Linked DNA regions of Paraglaciecola sp. L3A3. The main gene of each other region encodes a partner of the protein of the gene in region 2 in a complex. Links are inferred from orthologs where the notes say so. Each region holds a gene or a part of one and is shown on either strand. Other genes may lie near its edges.

Region 1 (7,922 bases), 4.3 Mb from region 2 along the record:
AAAAGCGTAATCCGCCATATATTCTGTAAGCGATTGATTCTTGAAGTAAGGCTTCTTCGAGTACCCGTGATTGAGCATTATTACGATATAAAATGGCGCAATCAACCAAGGCATTACCAGTATCACGCCACTCTTTTATTCGAGAGATGTTAAATCTAGCTTCATCAAGTTCATTAAAACCTGCATACAAAGAAATCGTTTCTCCATTGCCATCTTCAGTCCATAACTCTTTACCTAGACGCCCCTGATTATTATCAATAACAGCATTAGCGGCTTGTAATATATTGCCCGTAGAACGATAATTCTGTTCTAATCTAACGGTTTTAGCAGTAGGGAAATCTCGCAAAAAATGCTGTATATTTTCTACATTGGCACCTCGCCAACCATAGATAGACTGATCGTCATCCCCCACAATAATCATATTATTGCTTGGCGCAGCAAGTAACCTTAACCAAGCATATTGAATATTGTTAGTATCTTGAAATTCGTCAACTAATATCGCTCTAAAACGTTTTTGGTAATGGGCTAATATGTTAGGGTTGTTCAGCCATAATTCATGAGCTCGTAACAATAACTCAGCAAAATCAACTAACCCAGAACGGTCACAGGTTTGTTGATATACCTGATAAATCTCGCGCATTTTTTGTTGATTAGCATCTCCGTAGGTCTCAATATGCTCAGGGCGTAAGCCTTCATCTTTGTTACCATTGATATACCATTGTACTTGTTTAGGCGGCCAATGTTTCTCATCAAGATTAAGACTTTTAATCACTCGTCTAACCATTCGATATTGGTCATCAGAATCTAAAATAGTGAAGTTTTCAGGTAAGTTAACGTCTGCATAATGGGTGCGTAATAACCTATGGGCAATACCATGAAAGGTACCAATCCACATGCTATATAAAGGACTTCCTTGTAGTTGCTCTATTCGCCCGCGCATTTCTTTGGCTGCTTTATTGGTAAAGGTCACAGCTAAAATGCCATAAGGAGCAATACCTTCCACTTCCATTAACCAAGAAATTCTATGCACTAAGACTCGTGTTTTGCCACTACCGGCACCAGCTAAGATCAGCATGTCAGTGGCAGAAGCAGCAACTGCATCACGTTGTTTATCGTTTAGTTCATCAAGAAGTCTAGATACGTCCATGGGCAAATTTTGAAAAGGATATTTGCCTTTACTATAACAAAGCACTGTATTTAAATACACTAATGAAAGCAATACTCAGCAGAATGCCCTGCTAATTTGTGCCTATATTGCAAAGAAAAGCATTTATACCTTTTATTTTTCTACTTCATCCCCAAAAATAAGGTTAGTAGAAATACCTTTGAAAATGATGAGACAAAGTGATGAGCATTGAATTTTGGCAACAACTAAAACTAGAAGCAAAAAACTTAAGTGAAAGTGAACCTTTGTTATCTAGTTATGTACACACATGTATTCTTGCTCACCATAACTTTGAAACCTCTTTAGGTTTTATCCTATCGAATAAACTAGCAGATAAAGTCATGGGCTCATTAACCATCAAAGAAATGTTTGAGCAATGTTATCTGCTACACCCAGAAATAGCTGAAGCAGCTATGTTCGATATTCAAGCTGTGTTTAATCGAGACCCTGCGGTGAACACTCATTTAACAGTACTGCTCAATTTTAAAGGCTTCCAAGCAATCCAAGTGCACAGACTAGCTAATCAACTGTGGAAAATGGGTCGAAAAGAGCTAGCTCTCTTTATTCAAAGTCGTAATTCAGAAGTTTTTGCTATCGACATCCACCCTGCAGCTCATATAGGCCAAGGAGTGATGTTCGACCATGCGACAGGGATTGTAGTAGGCGAAACTGCGGTAATTGAAGACAATGTGTCTATCATGCAATCCGTCACCTTAGGTGGTACAGGTAATGAAGCAGGCGACCGACATCCTAAAATTCGTCAAGGGGTAATGATTGGGGCAGGAGCCAAAATATTGGGTAATATTACTATAGGTGAAGGAGCCAAAATTGGCGCCGGTAGTGTTGTTTTAAACGACGTACCTGCACATGTTACCGTCGCTGGTATCCCGGCCAAAATTGTAGGTAAACCTAGATGCCAGAACCCTTGCGAAACCATGCAACAAAATATTCTAGAAGACTAACTCTAATAATTGATTGAGTGACTGTAACTGCACATGAGGTAAAGTAAGTGTCTGCTCACTATTAAGCGACATTTCTCTATCTTCTGCGTACCAAGCGGCTTGATAGCCTGCTCGAATTGCTCCAAATACGTCTTTCTCTAAATTATCTCCCACATGCAAAATATTTTTAGCCGGTATTGCTAACATATCTTGAGCCGCATCAAACATAGCTATGTTTGGTTTCATAGGTACTGTCACACTAGATTTAAAACAGGCTGATAAATAATCGGCAATGCCAATTTTTTCAACGTCTACATTACCGTTGGTAATAGCCACCAGAGGTATTTTCTCGGCTAATGTTTTTAAAATCCAATGAATATTAGCATCGACAGAAAAATTACTGCGCTGATCATAAAAGTGTTGAAAACACCGCCTGGCTGCATCAACAGCTTGCTCTTCGTTATAACCAAGTTGCTGAAACCCAAGCTGTAAAGAGCGAAATCTAAGCTGGCCAATATCATTATGTAATATGGGATGATCTATTAGTAACTCTTTTTCTATTTTACGCCAGTACTGTGTATCTAAAGACTTAGTGATAGAGAACTCCTTATGCTGAAACGCTCGCAACGATGCCGTAGCATTTTTAATTACGCTGCCGTTTTCATATAAAGTATCATCTAAATCAAAAGTAATGGCTTGAATGGGATTGAGTTTTTTATAGAAAATCATAAATATATTAAACGCAAATTTCTAAACTGATTATTACCCAACAATTAGTAGCTAAGAATTTTAGGTAGTAAAATACTCAAAAATTGTTGTAATTGTGAAATCAACAAAGTATCCATATCAGGATTAAAGTGACTAGGATCTTTACTGCCAATCGCCAAAATACCCAGCTCCCCTTGGTCACCTAACAGCAACAAAGCCACTGAATTAGCATCTTGATCTGCAAATAATAATTTTCTTTCGTGGTCACTTAATCGTCCAAAGAAGTGTTTGTCTCTTTTAAAACGTTTTTCAATGAACAAACGACGTTGAATTTCTGGTAGCGCATGGGCACCTTTGAAAGGCATTAAACTGACAGATGCTAACTGTAAATTTTCTTGAATCACTTCTTCTAAAACAAAGGTTAAATCATCCATTGAAGTACACTTCAATATTCTGATATTTAAGTCAGCATATATCCGATAAATTTCTTCATTTTTTTTAGCAATTGTGATTAATTGACTAAGCTTATGATTAAGGCTGCGAACCTTCTTACGCAATTGCTCACTTTGTAATTCGACTAAAGACACACTACCTTTTTGAATATGAGGTATAGCAATTTTTTCCACAAGATTAGGGTGTTGAGCAAAAAAATCAGGATTATCTAACAGGTAGTTTACTACCTGTTCAGCACTTAATTGTTCATCTGTTTCTAATGCAGTATTTATTTCCATATTATTTAAAAATCCCCCCTACTCTTATAAATTTATGTAGCCGTCAAAAATATGCTCGGCTGCTCCGGTCATTTTTAATACATTGTCTTTCCCTTGCCAACGTATTTTTAAACTTCCACCAGGTAAATCAACCTTCACATCTTTACTTAATCTATTTTGTAACTGCCCAACAGCCACTGCGGCACATGCACCACTGCCACAAGCGAGTGTTTCACCGGCCCCTCTTTCATATACACGTAACTTAATATGACTAGGGTTAATTATTTGCATAAAACCAACATTAACCCCTTCAGTAAATCGCTCATGCTTTTCTAACAGAGGCCCCATTGTTTCCACATCTGCTAAATTTATGTCATCTACTAACAATACACAGTGAGGGTTGCCCATGGATACAGCACCACAAAAAAAGGTTTGATCATCCGCTCGGATAATATAAGTTTTTTCTTGTTTATTGGCCTTTAGTGGAATTAGGTGTGGTGCAAATTGTGGCACCCCCATATTCACTGTGACTTGTCCGTCTTTTTCCAAATATAAAACCATACGGCCAGCCTTTGTACTGACTACGATTTTATTACGGTTAGTTAACCCTTTCATTTTCACAAATCGAGCAAAACACCTAGCACCGTTACCACATTGGGAAACTTCCGTTCCATCAGCATTAAAGATTCGATAATGAAAATCTTGATCAGGATCATACGGTGGTTCAACCAACAAAAGTTGATCGAAGCCGATACCAAAATTTCGATCGGATAATTGACGGATTTTTTCCGGAGAAAAAAACACATTTTGGGTTACATTATCAATAACCACAAAGTCATTACCCAAGCCCTGCATCTTTGAGAACTGGATTTGCATTGTCACTACTTAACTAAAATTATTGTCTAGCCAATTAAAAATGAACTAACTAGAGATTCTAAAAGCAGTTATATCATTTCAAGCAATCACTGACTATGTCTTTAACAATCCATAGCTTAAATAATCTGATTAAAAACAATGAATAATTAGCATAATCAGGGTCGTTTATTTATTCACTTCTCAATTTTTCTGTTTGTTGCTGAATTCGTTTTTTTTGTTGAGCCGATAATCCATAACGATAATGTTCCTCTGGAGTAAACTTTAGACTATGTCGTTTCATCTGACGGTCATCAACATCCAAACTTAAATCCACATCAAATCGCGTTAAAACAGAATGGTTATTTTGCCAACCATTTGCAGCTGTAAAGTGAGAGATCCCCCAAGTAATACCACGGCCATCTTTAGTATCGGTAAATGCATCAGGGATAAAAGGTCCCGCGGCATTGGGCATTAATTCAACAATTGAAGCGATTTTAAAATTAACCCAATCTTCTGCATATTGAATAGTATTTCTTTCATTTCCATCTCGAATTGCAAAGGCCGCCACTCCCTTTTTAAATGGAAATAAAGTGGTTTCATGGCCCGCGGCCATAATGGGATTAAGCGGGTGTTTTTTAAATGGCCCTAATGGATTTTCTGCTATTGCCAGTCCATGCATACGCACTAAACCGCGCTTAGCATCTTGTTTAGAAAAGTCCGACTTGTAATACAGGTAAATCTTGCCATCGTGTACTAAAGGATAAGGATCATGAATCGAAAACTGATCCCAGTCACCTTTAGCACCATTAGGGATCACGATTTGATTGAGTGCAGTCCAAGGGCCATCAGGTGAATCCGCATAAGAAACCGCCACAGGGCAATCATCCCCCCGCTTGCCACTAGCCTCCATAAACCCCTGATAATAAAGGTAATACTTACCTTTCCATTTTAAAATATCGGTGGTTGAAACTGAGCGCCAACCGACATTAGGTTTTGGTGGTCGAGGCACAGCAACCCCTTGCTCTTGCCACGTAAAACCATCTTCTGAGGTGGCATACCATATTTCAGATAAATCCCAATCAGCGGAAGGTATAGTGTCACTGCTTTTTTCAGCACCTTTTGGCGCAGTAGGTGTATTACGATAGGTATACCAGACGTAGTATTTACCATTTTCAAAAATAACTTTAGAAGGATCACGACGAGAAATCGTACCGTCACCACCATGGTAATCAAACCCATTTAATTCTGTATATTTAAATTGAGTATACAACTCATTGTTTTCCTGTCGATTAGCTAAGTAATTATCGTAATTCCGAGCAACAGAAGCACTTAAAGGCATATCAGGCTTTTCATCTGGCATGTAAAAAGGAAAAGCTTGTTCAGAAGGTTGAGGAGGCTGCGGACTATTGGCGCTAACAAAAAAAGGTAATGTAAGGCTAGCGGTTAGGTAGCTAATTTTTTTCACTTGCAATTTCTCTGGTAAAAAACATGTTGCAAGTGTAAATAAAAAGCCGCTATAAGAATAGCGGCTTTACACTTTTAGTTAACAATTAATTATCGGGTATAGCTTCATTTTCGAATAATTGTTCAATAGTTTCTCGCTTACGTACTAAATGAGCCACATCTTTATCTACCAATATTTCTGCAGGTCGACAACGGCTATTGTAATTAGAAGCCATTACAAAACCGTATGCACCAGCACTACGTACAGCTAAATAATCTTCAGGTGCAATGGCTAACTCTCTACCTTTACCTAAAAAATCGCCCGTTTCACAGATAGGACCAACTACATCATAGACAGCCTTTTCTCTTACCAACGCTGCATTTAAAGGAATAATATTTTGCCACGCAGAGTAAAGCGCAGGTCGAATAAGGTCATTCATAGCCGCATCAACAATAGCAAAGTTTTTCTCTGCACCCTGCTTCAAAAATTCAACTTTAGTCAGTAAAACCCCAGCATTTGCCATAATAGCTCGGCCCGGTTCAAAAATAAGCATTAAATCTTCTCGTCCCACTAAACGCTGAGCAATGGCTTGCGTATATTGATCTGGGTGAGGAGGCTTTTCATCATTATAAGTAACACCTAAGCCACCACCTACGTCGAGATGTTTAATATGAATGCCATGGCTGGCTAATTCATCAATCAAGGCAAGTAAAATATCTAAAGCATCAACAAAAGGAGTAATGTCAGTTAATTGAGAACCAATATGGCAATCAATTCCAACTACATTTAGGTTCGACAAACTATTCGCATATTGGTAAATTTCAACCGCTTGTTCGCGCTCTACACCAAACTTATTATCTTTCAAACCTGTAGAAATATAAGGATGTGTTTTAGCATCGACATCAGGGTTAACTCGAATAGAAATAGGCGCTTTTTTATCTAATCTCTTAGCTACCTCATTAATCCGAGCTAACTCGCTGCGAGATTCAACATTAAAACATTTAATACCTTTCTCAAGTCCTAAGGCAATTTCTTCAGGTGTTTTACCTACCCCAGAAAAAACTACTTTGCTGGCATCTCCACCAGCTTTTAAAACGCGAAGTAATTCACCACCAGATACAATATCAAAGCCTGAGCCTAATTTAGCCATCACATTTAACACGGCCAAATTTGAATTTGCTTTAACTGCATAACAAATAAGATGCGGCTGTTTACCTGCCGCATTATTAAATGCGTGCCAATGTCGCTCTATTGTAGCTTTAGAATAAACGTAACAAGGTGTGCCGAATTGTTTAGCGATATCAAGAAGGGCGACTTCTTCAGCCAAAAGCTGTTCGTTTTTATAAGCAAAATAATCCATCTAGTTTTTCCCCTCTGATGATTCTTTTATGTGCTGAGTAGGACTGTTCGTCTCAGGCTCTTCCGGTAAATACAAGCTTCGCTTCTGACCACATGAGGATAGGACAAGAAGACTAAATATAGCCCCCGTAAGCACTGTAAATTTATAAGAATGGCGCATAACAACAATAACCTAATTTAATATGGGCTAATGATGTCATTACATTGAACAAATGCAAAGTACTGGAAAGAGCTGAATGCTATATTTTATGCCATATGAAATAACAAAGCATATAATCCTGCAGTTAAAGCGATATTTGTCTTAAAGAAGATTGCACCGATGGTGGAAAAATGACCTGTCCCCATAAAGACTGACATAATTCTTGAGTATCTGACCATTGCCTTTTTAACAGCCAATCAATCAAAATATTAGGATCTGATTTAAACTGCACATTCACACTAGGTTCAAATTGTAACCATTGCTCAATGACTTCTAAATCTAAGGTTTGCATTAACTGGCACAAACCTAAATCCGCTAAAGTAAAAGCATTTGAGGTTTGCTCAAATTGACCTGCCAAAGGTTTTAGCAACATGTTTTTATTATAATGTAAACACTCACTAGCCATCTCGAATCCAGCATTAGCAATCACCCCGCGGCACTTAGCTAGCGCCGATTTAAAAGAGATCTTAGCCGGGGAGTGCCAAACCACATTATCATCAATGTGTGCGTGTTTAATCGCCGGATGAAAACAAACAAAATC
Region 2 (7,859 bases):
CTCGATAGGCATCAAGCTTATCAACGCTAGACTTTTTATTTGCAGAAGCAACGGCTTCGGCTCTTTTAGATGAACTTGCGTCACCAGAGTACAAACCATATTGGCTTAATATGTCTATTAATGTGTTATTTTCAATAGGTTTGCGAATGAAATCAATCACCCCTAAATCTAACATTCGTTTACGGGCTTCTGGTTGAACATCTCCAGACACAACAATCACCAACACTGGCAGATCTTCATTTTTGATGATCTGCATGGTTTGATAACCATCTAACACAGGCATATTTAAGTCGAGAAACATGACCTCAGCTTTGCCCGCCCGGATTATCTCTAAGGCTTGTTCTCCGTGCTCAGCAAAACTGACATCTACATCCCATCCATCTGGTATCGAGCGCTCCATTTGTTTACGAGCAAAACTTGAATCATCACAAATTAATATGGGAGTCGTCATTTTTAACTGTCACCTAATTTAGTGTTATTACACAAATTAAATTGCTACTGAAGCCTTAATATGAGCATGAGATTGATAGTCAGTTAATTCAAAATCACTGATTTCAAAAGAGAAGATGTCTTTAACTTTAGGGTTAATTAACATTTTCGGCAGAGCGTAAGGTTCACGAGAGAGTTGCAACTCAGCTTGTTCTAAATGATTCACATATAAATGAGCATCACCTAAAGTATGAATAAAATCACCCACTTCTAAATCACACACTTGCGCTAACATCATAGTAAATAGTGCATAACTGGCAATATTAAAAGGTACACCTAGAAAAACATCACCGCTTCTTTGATATAACTGGCAAGATAACTTACCGTTTAATACATAAAACTGAAACATTGTATGACAAGGAGGTAAAGCCTGCCGACCTTGCGCTGCATTTTCCTTGGGCGAAAACTTTGTATCAGGCAGAACGGCTGGGTTCCATGCACTGACAATCAAACGCCTAGAATCTGGGTTAGTCTTTATTTGTTCTACCAGTTCACTAATTTGATCAATAACCTGACCATCAGTACCTTCCCAACTGCGCCATTGTTTACCATACACAGGTCCTAATTCACCGTCGTCAGTTGCCCATCCATCCCAAATTTTCACGTTATTATCAGTTAAATAACGAATATTGGTTTCACCTTTTAAAAACCACAATAACTCATGGATAATAGAACGCAAATGGCACTTTTTAGTAGTCACTAACGGAAAACCTTGGCTTAAATCAAAGCGCATCTGATAACCAAAAACACTTAATGTACCTGTACCTGTACGATCTTCTTTTTTTGTTCCAGTTTCTAATACATGGCGCATTAACTGTAAATATTGCTGCATTTTTTGTTCTCAATTCTGTATTTTGTGGATAACTACACGTATCTAATTGCCGGCTCTGACGAGTCCACCTAAACCAGATAATTCTAAATAAAGATTCACTTCGTCACGAACATCTTGTGGATTATTCAAGGTTAAGACTTTAGCCAATAGCTGTTCAGCATCGCTTTGGCTAATATTACGGACAATCCATTTCACTTTCGACAAATTATGATTATTCATGCTGAGTTTTCGATAACCCATAGCTAAAAGTAACACGACTCCACCTGGTTCACCTGCTAATTCACCACATACTGTAATAGGTTTTTGTAATACACCAGCTGTTTTAGCTATAGTATGTAATGCACTTAACACCGCAGGATGATAACTATCGTATAAATCAGCGACCCGAGAATTATTTCGATCGACGGCCAATAAGTATTGGGTTAAATCGTTACTTCCTACCGAGAAAAAGTCGACTATTTTGGCTAACTGAGGCAGCTGATAAATCACCGCAGGCACTTCTAACATCACACCAATTTGAGGCCGATATAAATGTTCACCTTGCTGCTGGGCTTCTTCTTCTACCTCATAAAAAGCTTGTTTAATTAAACGTTTAGCTTCGCTCACCTCACTTACAGAGGTAATCATGGGTAACATAATACGTAAATTTTCTAGGCCAATACTGGCCCGTAACATAGCCCGAATTTGGACTAAAAATATTTCTGGGTGATCTAATGTTAAACGAATACCACGCCAACCCAAAAATGGATTTTCCTCAGTAATAGGAAAATAAGGCAATGGTTTATCACCACCAACATCGAGTGTACGCATAGTGAAAGGTTTATTCGGTTCAGCGATTAACAACTCACGGTATAAGTCAGCTTGCTCTTGTTCGGTTGGAAAACGCTCGCGCATCATAAATGGAATTTCAGTTCTAAATAAGCCAACACCATCAGAATCAGGGTTGTTGTTACTTTCAGATTCTAATGACAAACCTGCATTGACAAATAAACTAATTTGACAATTGTCTGTAGTAACTGCAGGTAAGCTGTCTACTGCATGAATGCGTTCTGATAATAGCTGCTCTTCTAGAACCAGTTGTTCAAATTCACGTCGGATAGTGAGGTTGGGCGATACAATCACATCACCGGTATAACCATCGAGCAAAATTTCTTTTTCGTTCAATAAATTGATAGGGATATTAGTCACCCCCATTACGGCAGGTACGCCCATTGCCCTAGCCATAATTGCCGCATGAGAGTTATTTGAGCCGCGCATAGATACTATGCCCACTAACTTTTCACTTGGGAATTCTGCCAGCATAGCCGCTGTGACTTCTTCAGCAATAAGAATCGAATGTTGTGGCGGTTCGCGCTTAATGGTGACCCCAGAAGTAATGCCTAGGATATTCGCCAGCACCCGGTTACCCATGTCTTCAACATCAACCGCGCGCTCTCGCATGTAGGGGTCATTCATAGATTGAAATTGACGTACATACCCCTCTACCACCATCTTCAGTGATGTAGGAGCATCCCAACCCTCTTTGATTTTCTTTTCGACTTCACGACCTAAACTATTGGCGTCTAACAAATGGTGATATAGCTCAAAGATGGCTCTAACATCATCAGGCACTTCGTTTTGCATACGCTCAGACAATACAGCCATATCATCTTGGGTTTGTTTTACAGCTTGACGATAGTTTGCAATTTGAGTTTCGCTGTCGTCACTACGCTTGTGAGTATGATTGTGCAGACTGACCAATAAATTTAATAAATAACCTGTACCACTTGCAAGCCCTGATGAACCTGGCACACCACGTAATGACTTTTGCCAATCTTTTGGCACATTTTCAGTTAATGAATTAATAGACCCCCGAGCTTTAGCATTGGCTATTTCCACAGCCAATTGCATAGCCAAAGTGACTAAAAAGGCTTCTTCATCTTCACTGAAGCGTCTTTTTTCTCGCTGCTGTAACGTTAACACCCCCAAAACTTTACGTTGATGAATAATCGGCGCACCTAAGAATGCGTGATAAAGGTCTTCTTGGACTTCAGGATAATGTTTAAAGCGAGGGTGACTTTGTGCGTCACTAATGTTGATTGGTTCTTCTCGTTGGCCTATCAGACCAATCAAGCCTTCTGAGAAGCCAATAGATACACGTCCAACAGCTTCAGTAGCTAAACCATTAGTGGCTGTTAAGGTAAAATGCTGTTGGTCGTAATCAGCAAGATAAATACTACATGAGTCAACGCCTAGGGCTTCGATTAAGCGATTTGCCAGACAGTTTAATGCATCATCCAATACTGGAATTTGATTCACTTCCTGAACAATACGTTTAAGCGTAGTTAACATATACCCTTTTCACCTTGTAATATTAAGTCTTACGACGACGCTTGGATTTATTTGATTGCCCTTGAGTATTCGGGGCATTATCTGGCATGGCTGTTGAAGAAAATTCTTTCATTACACGCCTGTATACATCTTTTTTAAACGACACAACGTTTCGTACGGGATACCAAAAGCTAACCCAACGCCAATTATCGAATTCAGGATGATTAGACTGCAACAGATCGACATCGTCTTCATTACAAGTTAATTGCAATAAAAACCATTTCTGTTTTTGGCCAATACATACAGGATTACTGCCTTGACGAACTAATCGTTTAGGTAGTTTATAGCGCAACCAATTTTTGGTCACAGACAATATTTTTACATGTTCCGGCCGCAAGCCCACTTCTTCGTGAAGCTCACGATACATAGTTTGCTCAGCAGTTTCACCTTCATCAATTCCGCCCTGCGGAAACTGCCAAGAATGTTGCCCATAACGTCTAGCCCAAAAAACTTGACCTATCTCATTACAAATCACTATGCCAACGTTGGCGCGGAATCCTTCGGCATCAATCACTTAGACTCCCGAGAACTCAATTCTTTTAATGTACTGCATTCTTCCATAAACTAGCGATCATGCAAAGCAATAAAAAACATAAGACACAGCCTGTACCTAATGAAACAATATATTTTTCCAAGTAGCGAGCCAAAAACGGCTGAACAACTTATGTCTAGAGCCGAAAGATTAGCAGGATTGACTTTGGGGGAGCTGGCCGACTTCAATAAAATTAAAGTCCCGACAAACTTTAAACGAGAAAAAGGCTGGAGCGGACAGCTGATAGAACTTTGTCTCGGCGCCACTGCAGGCTCTAAATCACAACAAGATTTTGCCAAGCTCGGAATTGAATTAAAAACCATTCCTATAGATGAAAACTGCCGCCCGCTGGAAACTACCTATGTGTGTTACGCGCCTTTATTAGATATTGCTGGTGTAGAATGGCATACCAGTAATGTACGCAATAAGATCCAACAGGTGTTATGGGTCCCAATCGATGGCAGACGAGACATACCGCCAAAAGATAGGTGTATCGCTACCCCATTTTTATGGACACCCAGTCCCGAGCAAGACAACCAACTGCGTATGGATTGGGAAGAATTAATGGAAATGATATCCCTAGGCGAGATAGAAAAAATTACAGCTAAACATGGTCAATATCTACAAATACGACCAAAAGCTGCGGATGGCTCTGCGTTAACCGATGCAATAGGAAAAAATGGCCATAAAATAAAAACTAGACCAAGAGGTTTTTACTTACGTAAAGAATTTACTTCTCAGCTGTTAGCTGATTATTTTGGGGTGTAGATGGAAGGCAGAATGTTGCAGCCTAAGTAACCTGAATACTGGATAAGCCGAACCTCTCGATAACGCTCTTTTTGTGCCTAGTGGCGTTGGGCTACCTCTACCTAGCCGCGTTGGAGGAGAGTCTAGCAATAACACGTTATTAGCAGGGGCTGTTAATCTTTGGTGATTGCTTTTGCAGCGAATTGTGCGGTATTTATACAATAAAGCACGAATGTAATGTAGTTGTTCTACCTTAATGAGTGATGAAGCAGTAGAAATGCCGCACAAACGCTGCCCGAAGGGTTCTGCCTAAACGCTTTTTACTCTTTGTTGCTGACTTTTGACTTAGCCCATCAGGTTAAGCATAATGGGGCAAAGATGAGCAGTGGCTAGATTCGAGCTACGAGCAAAGAAAAGCAGTCGTTAACGTCGAGGTGCAATATTATTGATTTAAAAGGCGAATCACTCTATCTATCTTTCGCTGAAATACCTTTAATCGGATGAGTAAAATCGGCAATTTCCGCCTTAGTATAGCTAGTATTTATCCGTTTAGTTGATGCGGGTTGCTCCTGTAAAGAGACTCCGGCTCGATAAGCAGTTTTAGGTCGAATTGGGCGAGGACAAAAACCTCCCGCACAGTTAGGGCAAACATTACCTAGCATATTGTCAACGCAGTCTTTGCAGAAAGTACATTCGTAAGTACAAATATAAGCTTCAGTCGAAGAGGCAGGAAGATCTTTATCACACCCTTCACAATTAGGTCGTAATTCAAGCATAAGTAACTCCTTACAATAAAAATACTGTTACCAATAACACTGCGCTTTAATCGAAAATACAAATAAAACAGCGGCTAAATATAAATACCGAGCTTAAAACAAAAAATCGCTCCCTGCTAACTATATGCAGAAATAACAAGATGCCCCATAAACCAGCAAACCTAGTTTTATGAAATAGAAAGCCAAATATTGATTTTAATCTCCGCCGCCACAGCCTCCTCCACCACTATCGCCTGCACAGCCACCATCTCCCGCACTACCGGCACAACCAGAAGAGCAACCGATATGACTACCACAGAATCCAGTTGCTGAACTTCCAGTACCGTTATTGGAAGACGTTGACCTCATACAATTCAGCTCATATAAAAAACCATCCTCAATATTTAATCTGCCATCTAAAGCAAAAATAAGCGGCAAACGCTTAGGTTTAAAAGGATTTATTTGCTCTCTATGACAACTGATCCGCCATGCTTTTTTTATACCCAACTGTGCCCTACTTTCAGATTTCATGGCTTCAGCAGGGGTATGATGAACAAAATGTCCCACTGCCTTCGAACAGAATTGAGCATATTCTTTGGTAAAAAGAATAAACTCATGCCAAGCGACATCAACAACTTGAGATGGCATTGCCACCATTTCACTACGGGATAATGAAATTAAATGAAAATAATCTCTTAATCCTCGTAGTACTTGTTCCAAATCTGAATGATGCAAGTGTGGATATATTTGCGACACCTTATTTTTAATAGAGTGAGGAAACTCATAAGCATTAATAAATGAAGAGCGTTTTTTCATCAATGCTTTTCGATATATAACAATCGAGATAATCAACACGAAAAAAATGAAAACAACAAGTACAGACACATCCATATTTTATATCCTATCAATACCACAAGGCATAATCTGAGTTTATTCCTTAGCCCAACCGCAGTTGAAAACCGAGTCACAGGTGAATTAATTTTCTTGTTCTGGGGTTGGTTAAGTCACTGTATAACATTAAACAGTATCGAAACGATAGATTCGAGATGCTAGGCAAAGAAAAGCAGCAACCAACAGATAAATTCCAATAAAAAAAATAAAGGCAAAAGCAAAAAACGTTACCACGGAAATTCACAGAAATTAACAAAGTGGCTTCGCCGAACAGACAATGAACCAAGGCTATTCCCCTTATAACTGGCGCTTTAAAAAGGAAATACAAAGCAGCGGTTAGTTACCAATTTCGAACTAGAAAATTAAAGACAAAAGCATGCCTGTCTGCAACCGAAACTCAAATATAATCGGATCTGCCCTTCCCCATAAATCAAAAAAACAACACCTGAAAAAATAGACCAAAATATTGATTTTATTAACTATTTCGTCTTTGTTAAAGTAAGAAATAGCACAATTTTTTGTATCAAAAACGAGTAACATAGCTATCAAAGATAAGCCTAAATTGACTGCTATTTTATGAATTTTAGTGAAGATATGCGTAACAAAGTTAAATCTTATCTATGAGAAAAAACACTACCAATAATCGTAACCAGATACCCGTTAATAATAAATATTATTATAACTAAATAACGCTACTCTTAACTTCCAATTTACTCTTACATTGAATGGTTAAAAATAATTTTATGAAAAGAACCTTATCTACATATAGTTTATTGTTCGTTATTATACAGACACTCACAGCCTGTACCGATACAACTAAAGCCCCAAAGGTCGCTAGAGAAGCAAAAACACTAAGTGCCGATATTATTGAATTATCCGCGATACAAGACTTTGCAGATTTAGCTGACACAGCAACAGATGATTATGTGCCGTCATACATAGACCACAATACCAATAGCCGGGCGGTGGATGCCGCTATTTATAAAGACAAATTTTCAGCGGCACACACTACATTTACCGGTGCCTATGGTATTTATACCGCAACCCTCACAGCCTTAACTGAAATTGACGGAGAGAGTCAATATAGTCTCAGTGTTGGAGATAAAAAACTAAGTCTTGCCACCAACCCGAGTAACCAAGAGGATTTTTCTGAAACTACTCACATCTGGTCAAATATCGAAATTTTTCATGGAGAAAAAATCACCGTTGAGTTCAACTCAGTGACCAACGGCAAGATCCCTGA

The links.
Region 1: the proteins of rppH (region 2) and dapF are in contact, whole or in part, in a solved structure (PDB 5YGU), measured with the Escherichia coli proteins. The link is inferred for Paraglaciecola sp. L3A3 from one-to-one orthologs.

What each region holds. Positions count from the first base shown.
Region 1 is NZ_CP047023.1:175,147-183,068, reverse strand. What follows is about bases 2,486-5,286. They hold dapF (diaminopimelate epimerase), read right to left. Parts: upstream 4,401-5,286; coding sequence 3,570-4,400; downstream 2,486-3,569. Other genes in these bases: GQR87_RS00740 (family 43 glycosylhydrolase), read right to left, coding at 4,570-5,286; GQR87_RS00750 (DUF484 family protein), read right to left, coding at 2,880-3,545; GQR87_RS00755 (HAD-IA family hydrolase), read right to left, coding at 2,486-2,835. Outside these bases: uvrD (DNA helicase II), read right to left, coding at 1-1,147; cysE (serine O-acetyltransferase), read left to right, coding at 1,348-2,127; more of GQR87_RS00755, read right to left, coding at 2,116-2,485; more of GQR87_RS00740, read right to left, coding at 5,287-5,844; lysA (diaminopimelate decarboxylase), read right to left, coding at 5,930-7,183; GQR87_RS22280 (lipoprotein), read right to left, coding at 7,184-7,342; GQR87_RS00730 (MJ1255/VC2487 family glycosyltransferase), read right to left, coding at 7,467-7,922. UniProt on the Escherichia coli protein: Involved in the succinylase branch of the L-lysine biosynthesis and in the biosynthesis of the pentapeptide incorporated in the peptidoglycan moiety. Catalyzes the stereoinversion of LL-2,6-diaminopimelate (L,L-DAP) to meso-diaminopimelate (meso-DAP).
Region 2 is NZ_CP047023.1:4,445,438-4,453,296, forward strand. Bases 2,441-5,178 are described here. They hold rppH (RNA pyrophosphohydrolase), read right to left. Parts: upstream 4,206-5,178; coding sequence 3,675-4,205; downstream 2,441-3,674. Other genes in these bases: ptsP (phosphoenolpyruvate--protein phosphotransferase), read right to left, coding at 2,441-3,652; mutH (DNA mismatch repair endonuclease MutH), read left to right, coding at 4,305-4,991. In the rest of the region: GQR87_RS18410 (response regulator), read right to left, coding at 1-451; GQR87_RS18415 (thymidylate synthase), read right to left, coding at 488-1,321; more of ptsP, read right to left, coding at 1,364-2,440; GQR87_RS18435 (DUF1272 domain-containing protein), read right to left, coding at 5,438-5,746; GQR87_RS18440 (hypothetical protein), read right to left, coding at 5,942-6,541; GQR87_RS18445 (hypothetical protein), read left to right, coding at 7,360-7,859. UniProt on the Escherichia coli protein: Master regulator of 5'-end-dependent mRNA decay.